Regions from separate parts of the Thermoanaerobacterium calidifontis genome, predicted to be linked through region 1. Evidence: predicted binding sites of a transcription regulator. Region 1 holds the regulator's gene; the other holds the start of a gene.
What was found. The regulator HrcA, encoded in region 1, represses chaperone genes, less so after heat shock. The targets are predictions, from matches to a motif close to ATTAGCACTCANNNNNNNTGAGTGCTAAT.

Region 1 (4,444 bases):
ATGCCTTTGTGCGGTTCTTTGCCCATTATCCTTTTTACTGTCTCTTGAACGAATGGTATTCTCGTCGAACCGCCGACTAATATCACTTTATCAATATCTGCAGGACTAAGTTTTGCATCGCTTAATGCACGATTTACTGGTTCAACAGTAGACTGCACTAAATCATTGATAAGCTCCTCAAATTTTGCTCTTGTAAGATTTACATCTATGTGCTTAGGACCTGTAGCATCAGCAGTTATAAAAGGCAAGTTTATGTTAGCTGTCATAGCAGAAGAAAGTTCTATCTTCGCCTTTTCTGCTGCATCTTTAAGCCTCTGCATTGCCATCTTGTCGTTTCTCAGATCAATTCCATACTCTTTTTTGAAGTTGTCTGCCAGCCAATCCATAATCCTCTGGTCAAAATCATCACCACCTAAGTGGTTATTACCACTTGTAGCCAATACTTCAAATACTCCATCGCCTATCTCAAGTATAGATACATCGAATGTACCACCGCCTAAATCGTACACCATTATCTTCTGATTGCCTTGCTTATCAAGCCCATAGGCCAATGAAGCCGCAGTAGGCTCGTTTATAATCCTCTTTACATCAAGTCCTGCTATCCTACCTGCATCTTTGGTTGCCTGTCTTTGGCTATCATTGAAATACGCAGGAACTGTTATTACAGCCTCTGTAACCTTCTCTCCTAAGTACGCTTCAGCATCAGCTTTTAACTTCTGCAGTATCATTGCTGAAATCTCTTGCGGTGTATAACTTTTTCCATCAATAGTTACTTTGTAGTCAGAACCCATATGTCTTTTTATAGACATAACTGTCCTTTCAGGGTTTGTAATAGCCTGTCTTTTTGCGACTTGGCCTACTAATCTTTCACCTTCTTTTGTAAACGCCACAACAGATGGAGTTGTCCTGGCCCCCTCTGAGTTTGGTATGACTACCGGCTGTCCTCCTTCCATAACAGCTACGCACGAAAAAGTTGTGCCAAGATCAATTCCTATAATTTTTCCCATAATCTACTCCTCCTATTCCTATACTTTATTTTGCTACTTTGACCATACTCGGTCTTATTACTTTATTATTAAACATATATCCCTTTTGAAAAACTTCAATTATCTCATTTTCCTTCTTATCTTCTACCTCTTCCTGCATAACAGCATGATGCTTATATGGATCAAATATTTGGCCTAAAGCCTCTATCTCTTTAACCCCTATCTTTTCTAAAATACCTTTAAATTGCCTGTATATTAAATTGACACCTTCTTTAAAGGAAGCTATTTCCTCATTATCACCGTGAGATGCTTCAAGAGCTCTCTCAAAATTATCTATAACTGGCAGTATGTCTAAGATTACCTGTTCTTTACCATATTCAACCAGATCTGCTTTTTCCTTTTCTGTCCTTTTCCTGTAATTCTCAAATTCTGCTTTCAACCTCTGGGCCATTTCTAAGTATTCATTTGCTTCGTCTTCTTTCTGCCTAAGCTTATTTTTCAATTCTTCAATTTCTCCTTCGTAATTTTTTTCTTCACCCTGATCAGAATTTTCTGTACCTATGCTGCCTTCACTGTCATCTTGAGGTCGGTTAGCATCAGATACATTGTCTTTTAAATCTTCGTCTAAATTGTTTTTGCTTTCCATTGTATCTTTTTCTCTATCCAATTGATTCACCTCTTATTTTCTTGGTATATATATGACAAAACTTTTGACAATTCATTTGACATCGTGTTTATTTCATTTATAAGCCTCTTGTAATTCATCCTTGTAGGCCCAATAATGCCAAAAGTCCCAACAACCTCACCATTTATCTTATACGTAGATTTGATTATGCTTAAATCCCACATCTCTTCAAACTTGCTTTCACTTCCAATAGTAACATCGATGGAATCGTCTAAAGGCTCTAATACTGAATTCATAATGTCTTTATTGTCAATCAGATCAAAAAACATTTTAGCTTTTAAGAGATCCTTGTACTCAGGGAAGTTGAGAATATTTGAAATGCCCTCCGAATACAAGTCTGTTTCATCCATCTGCTTTAAACCATTTATAATCGTATCTGTAATCTTGTCTATGATTCCGATAGCACTGCCAGACTCTTTTTTTATCTCATCTCTCAATGTCTGGTCCATTTCTCTTTTTCTTTTCCCTATCATTTTATTGTTGATCAGGTTGTTTAAAAACTCAAACAAATTATTATCAATATTATCCTTTAAGCTTATTAAATAGTTTTTCATGATGCCTGATTCTGTCATTACAAGAAGTATCAATTTATTTGCATCAACAGGCAATATCTGTATTCTCTTAATCGTGTTTTCATCAATTCGAGGCATCTTAACCACTATAGTGTGATTAGTAATGGTAGATAATAACCTGGCATATTTCTTCACTATATCGTCTATCTCAGCAAAAACCTCATCAATTGCCTCTACTTCATCGTCACGACTTTCATTCAAATAGTGCTCTAATATATTATTAACATAAAATCTGTATCCTTTATCAGATGGTATTCTACCTGCAGATGTATGAGGCTGTTCAAGATACCCCATCTCCTCAAGGTCAGCCATTTCATTTCTAATTGTGGCCGAGCTTACACCAAGATTATATCGCTTTGCAATTGTCCGAGATCCAATTGGTTCTGCCGTCAAAATATAGTCATTAATCACAGCTTCTAAAATCTTCTTTTTCCTATCATCTAACGGCATATTCACCACCCCAAATTCTATTATTAGCACTCTTAGCTTGAGAGTGCTAATCACGATTTAAAAATACCACTATTGTGGATATTTGTCAATACTTTAAAATAAAAAATCCTCAAACACATTATTGGACACATCTACGCCTTTGGGCGTCAATTTAAGATTTTCACCTTCTTTTCTTAAAAGCCCCAACTCTATATTTTTATAAATGGCATTTTTAAATACAAAGAACATGCTTTCGCCAAATCTCTCTTTAAAGTCTTTGTCATTTACTCCATCCATCATTCTAAGACCTAAAAACATAAACTCAGACATTTGATCCTCTAAAGACAATTCATCAACATCGTCAACAGCATGTCCATCATTATTAATCATGCCTATGTACTTTTTAACATCTTTTATATTGCCAAATCGCTTATTTCCTACAAACGAATATGCACCTGGTCCAAAGCCTAAATAGTGTAAATCCATCCAATACAGCTTGTTATGTCGGCATTCATACCCAGGCAATGCGTAATTTGATATTTCATAATGTCTGTATCCACTATTCTCTAAAAGCTCTGCACCATAGTGAAACATCATCAATTCATATTCATCATCAGCAAGCTTAACTTCATTTCTTTCATACATATCGTAAAGAGGTGTTCCTTTTTCTAATATAAGTCCATAACAAGAAATGTGTGATGGCTTTAATGCGATTACGTTTGTCAATGTTTCTTTAAAATTCTCAAAAGTCTGATTTGGCAGTGCATACATTATATCTATGTTTATGTTGTCAAAATATTTAGATGCTATACTATAATTTTCAATAAAATCGCTCACTGTATGTATTCTGCCGATAGCTTTTAATAAATCGTTTTGCCAGGACTGCAAACCTATGCTTATTCTATTTACACCTGCTTTTTTATATGACTTAAGCTTTTCTTCATCTATTAAGCCAGGATTCAATTCGATCGTGATCTCCGCATCTTTGCTTAAACTGTAGTTTTCGCAGATTTCACCCAATATTTCTTCGATGTATATAGGAGGCAAGACATTTGGCGTACCTCCTCCTATATACACAGAAGTGTATATATCTTTAAGCTCCTCTTTTCTCGTTTTAATTTCCTTTATAATTGCCTTTTTAAACGAAAAAAAGCTATCTTCCATATTTGCATAGGAATTAAAATCGCAATAATAGCATTTTCTCTTGCAAAAAGGAATATGAACGTATATACCAGATCTAATCATTGTCATCATCAAGCTTTAAGATTGACATGAAGGCCTCTTGTGGAATTTCCACTTTCCCTATTTGTCTCATTCTCTTTTTGCCTTCTTTTTGCTTTTCTAATAATTTTTTCTTTCGCGTAACATCTCCGCCATAGCACTTTGCCAAAACATTTTTCCTCAATGCTTTGACAGTCTCCCTTGCTATTATCTTTGAACCTATAGCAGCTTGGATAGGAATTTCAAAAAGATGGCGAGGTATATTTTCTTTTAACCTTTCTGTCATCTTTCTGGCTCTTTCATAAGCCTTATCTTTATGGACTATCATAGACAAAGCGTCCACTATCTCGCCATTTATAAGTATATCCAATTTCACAAGATCTGATGTCTTGTAGCCTTTTAACTCATAATCTAATGAAGCATATCCTTTTGTTCGCGATTTTAAAGCGTCAAAAAAGTCATATATTATTTCATTCAATGGAATATCATACTTAATAAGCACTCTGGTAGGCTCAAGGTAATCCATCCCTTGATAAACGCCCCTTCTGTCT
Region 2 (4,444 bases), 1.0 Mb from region 1:
CTATCTTGCGGTAGGACCATTTGTTTTACATAAAAAACGAAATCAATATCAATAATCAAAAATAAGAATATAATGAATTAAAGTAAATTAAATGGAGCTGATCTTATGAATATATCTGGAAATACGCTTCTATTCTTTTTTGTCATATTGACTGTCGTAATGGATGTAAAGTTTGAATTCGAAGATTTGCTGTTTTTCTTTCTTTTGTTAGTCGTCTTGCAGCAAGACAAACCGCGAAAAAAAGCAAGGCGCTTTTTATGGTCATTAGCCACCATGAATTTCAGTAACAATATTTAACACATCACGTATAATGTATTAGGTCCTTGAGGCCAAAAAATAAAGGAGGTTTTTAGTATGCCTGAAGGAAAAGGAGCAGCATGGGGTGGCGGATGGATCTGGATCATAATCATAATACTAATAATTTTCCTCTTTGTACCTGGAATATTTGTGGTCGATAAATAATGTGAAGGGGGTTTTCATATGCCTGAAGGAAAAGGAGCAGCATGGGGCGGTGGATGGATTTGGATCATAATAGTGATCCTTATAATCTTCTTGTTTGTCCCAGGTATTTTTGTGGTGGATAAGAAATAAAAGCATGGGGCAGGTGATAATAAACCTGCCCTATACATATATTATTTAAGAAGTATTTAAAGAAGTGGGGGATTTGCCGTGGATAAAGAAAAATTACTAAAGGTATTGATAATTGAACTTTTCATAATATTTTTTATAAGGTTTCAAATTTTTGATGGCTTAAGCATTGAAGGAGAAAGGCAGCTTTTAAAGAAAAAAGAAGGGGAGGAAATTGTGGAACACGATAAAGATGATAAAACAGAAAGTAAAAAGAACGACGAGAAGAAAAGCGATTTGGATATATTTGAGATAATAGAGAAAAGCAAAAACTTTATGGGAAGCGTAAAACCGTATCTACACAGGAAAGAACAGTACTACATAGATATATTCACAAAAATTGCCGAGATACTTGAATGCCACAAACAGTTGATGGAATTTAATCAAGAAGCCGAAATGCAAGAAGATGACTTCGATCAGATCGGAATGTTAAAAGCGGTAAAACCGTACATGAAAGAAGATAAGCAGATAATCATAGACAAATTTATAAAGCTTCATGAAGGGATACAAAATCTAAACGAAAAAATGAAAAAATACGAAGTGGAAGGAGATAAAAATAACATTATAGATAAAATTCTGGACATTTTTGAAGCGATAAAACCTGTTATTCCAGATGATAAAAAGGATATGGCGGAGAAAATCATAAAAAACATAAAGCTTGTAGAAGCTTTGAACAAGGCTGAAAGCATTATGAATTCAAAAAATAGTGAATCAAGGCACGAGAAGGTGGGAGAAAGCGATAAAGGCGATGTGAAGGATAATTTGTTTGACAGATCTGAAGAAGATAAAAAGATAGAAGAAATCAAAGATGCAAAAGATGTCGTAAGTGATGAAATGGTGGAAGATGTAAAAAGCAATGATGCTGAAAGGGAAACAAGAGAGGATGATGTATCGAAAAATCTTGGACTTACAGAGCAGCAGTCGGAAGTGGTAAACGGTCTTAAATCAATGCTTACGAAAGAACAGCAGCAGTTTATGTACAACATGATAAATTATCTGAAACAACAAAGTTCAAATGGCAATGTAAATAATGTTGCAGGCAGCTAAAGCCTGCATTTTTTTGCGTAAATTTAATATTAATCGTATAATTAGAAGATAAATGGGAAAAATCTATAATAATCGTCTAAAACGGCAAAAATTAGAGGAATTTGGAGTTTGCCATGAACTTGTAATTAAACTAATATAAAAAGTGTGATGATTAGCACTCGCCATGAATGAGTGCTAACAAAATTCGAGGAGGGATATTATGAGATTAAAACCACTTGGTGACAGAGTTGTAGTAAAGGTTACTGAAGCCGAAGAGGTAACAAAAGGCGGCATTGTATTGCCTGGCACTGCAAAAGAAAAACCTCAACAAGGTGAAGTACTTGCTGTCGGCTCTGGTGAATACATAGATGGGAAAAGAGTCGAGTTGGAAGTGAAAGTTGGAGACAAAGTAATATTCTCAAAATACGCTGGCACAGAAGTAAAACTTGATGGAGAAGAATATCTTCTCTTAAGGCAGAGCGATATATTAGCTGTAGTAGAATAAGGAGGTAGAAGAAATGGCAAAGAAAATTTTGTACGGTGAAGATGCAAGAAAGGCTTTGGAAAGAGGCGTAAATGCTGTTGCCAACACAGTTAAAGTAACATTAGGACCAAGAGGCCGTAATGTTGTTTTAGATAAAAAATACGGTTCACCAACAATTACAAACGATGGTGTTACAATCGCAAGGGAAATTGAATTAGAAGATCCTTTTGAAAATCAAGGCGCACAGCTTTTAAAGGAAGTTGCAACAAAGACAAATGATGTAGCTGGCGATGGTACGACAACAGCCACTGTATTGGCACAAGCCATGGTATTGGAAGGATTAAGGAACTTAGCTGCTGGTGCGAACCCAATGCTTTTAAGACGCGGTATGGCAAAAGCTGTCGATGCTGCTGTTGAAGGATTAAAAAATATTTCAAAGCCAGTAGAAGGAAAAGATTCTATAGCACATGTTGCATCAATTTCAGCGGCTGACGAGGAGATCGGCAACTTAATAGCTGAAGCAATGGATAAGGTGGGCAAAGACGGTGTAATAACAGTAGAAGAATCAAAGTCAATGAACACGACTATTGAAATAGTTGAAGGAATGCAGTTTGACAGAGGATATATTTCACAGTACATGGTAACTGATACAGACAAGATGGAAGCAGTTTTGGACGATCCTTTAATACTCATCACAGACAAGAAACTTTCAAATATCCAAGACTTGTTGCCACTTCTGGAGCAAGTAGTACAACAAGGAAGGAAGCTTTTGATAATTGCGGATGATGTTGAAGGTGAAGCACTTGCAACATTAGTAGTAAATAAATTAAGAGGCACATTTACATGCGTTGCAGTAAAAGCTCCTGGATTTGGTGACAGAAGAAAAGAAATGCTTCAAGACATAGCTATCTTGACAGGTGGTCAAGTAATATCTGAAGAAGTAGGTCTTGATCTCAAAGAAGCTAAAATAGACATGCTTGGTCGTGCAAGACAAGTAAAAGTTACAAAAGAAAACACTACAATAGTTGACGGCGCAGGAAATGCTGCAGACATAAAGAACAGAATAAATCAGATAAAAGTTCAAATCGAAGAGACGACATCAGATTATGACAGAGAAAAACTGCAAGAAAGATTGGCTAAGCTTTCTGGCGGTGTTGCAGTAATTCAAGCCGGTGCTGCTACAGAGACAGAGCTTAAAGAGAAGAAACATAGGATAGAAGATGCTCTTTCAGCTACGAGAGCTGCTGTGGAAGAAGGTATAGTTCCTGGCGGTGGCACAGCACTGTTGGATGTCATACCAGAAGTACAAAAAGTAGTTGACTCTTTAGAAGGCGACTTCAGAACAGGTGCTCAGATCGTGCTTAGAGCATTAGAAGAACCAGTAAGGCAGATAGCAAGAAATGCTGGTGTAGACGGTTCAGTGATCATTGAGAAGATAAAAGAATCAAAAGATCCTGCTTTTGGTTATGATGCATACAAAGAGGAATTTGTAGACATGTTAAAAGCAGGTATAGTCGACCCAACGAAGGTTACAAGGTCAGCACTCCAAAATGCTGCATCTGTTGCGTCAATGATATTGACAACAGAAGCTGTTGTGGCAGACATACCAGAAAAGAATCCACCAGCTCCAGCAGCAGGAGCAGGTATGGACATGATGTAAGAAAAATAACCGGGGATGCCCGGTTATTTTTTTTGTACTGTTGACATGGACATCTAAATTTGTTATATTGTTTAGTAATTTAATAATAAATTCTTATCCGCATATAATCTGGTGAATAGGCACTGGAGTATCTACAAAGAGCCGTAACTCTTTACTATGGGGAGTTATTGTTGTACTCTTTTTTGCCTGAACGAAATTCTCTGTTCGGGCATTTTTATTATAAACTAAGGCATAATAAATTTTAGAGGAAGGGGATAAAAATGGTTGATAAATTCGTTAAAGAAGGACTGACGTTTGACGATGTACTGCTTATACCGGCAAAATCTGATGTGCTGCCGAAGGAGGTTGACACTAAAACACGCCTTACAAATAGTATAATGTTAAATATACCATTGATTAGCGCAGGAATGGATACTGTGACGGAATCTTCCCTTGCCATTGCCATAGCAAGAGAAGGAGGAATTGGCATAATACACAAAAATATGTCCATAGAAAGACAGGCTTTAGAGGTAGATAGAGTTAAAAGGTCGGAACACGGTGTTATCACAAATCCTTTCTATTTGACACCAGATCACAAGATACAAGACGCTGTAGAGCTTATGGAAAGATACAGAATATCGGGAGTGCCTATAACAGTTGGCAGTAAA

Region 2: a site for HrcA is predicted at 1,825-1,853, ahead of groES (co-chaperone GroES). Genes of this name have one in related genera too.

Annotation. Positions count from the first base shown of each region.
Region 1 covers NZ_AP042436.1:1,104,684-1,109,127, reverse strand. Annotated here, with positions in the region: gene dnaK (molecular chaperone DnaK) at 1-1,007, opposite strand, end outside; gene grpE (nucleotide exchange factor GrpE) at 1,033-1,632, opposite strand; gene hrcA (heat-inducible transcriptional repressor HrcA) at 1,659-2,693, opposite strand; gene hemW (radical SAM family heme chaperone HemW) at 2,787-3,923, opposite strand; gene lepA (translation elongation factor 4) at 3,910-4,444, opposite strand, start outside.
Region 2 covers NZ_AP042436.1:2,104,380-2,108,823, reverse strand. Annotated here, with positions in the region: gene ACZ42G_RS11040 (hypothetical protein) at 106-297, shown strand; gene ACZ42G_RS11035 (hypothetical protein) at 670-1,674, shown strand; gene groES (co-chaperone GroES) at 1,874-2,158, shown strand; gene groL (chaperonin GroEL) at 2,172-3,797, shown strand; purine riboswitch at 3,877-3,974, shown strand; gene guaB (IMP dehydrogenase) at 4,058-4,444, shown strand, end outside.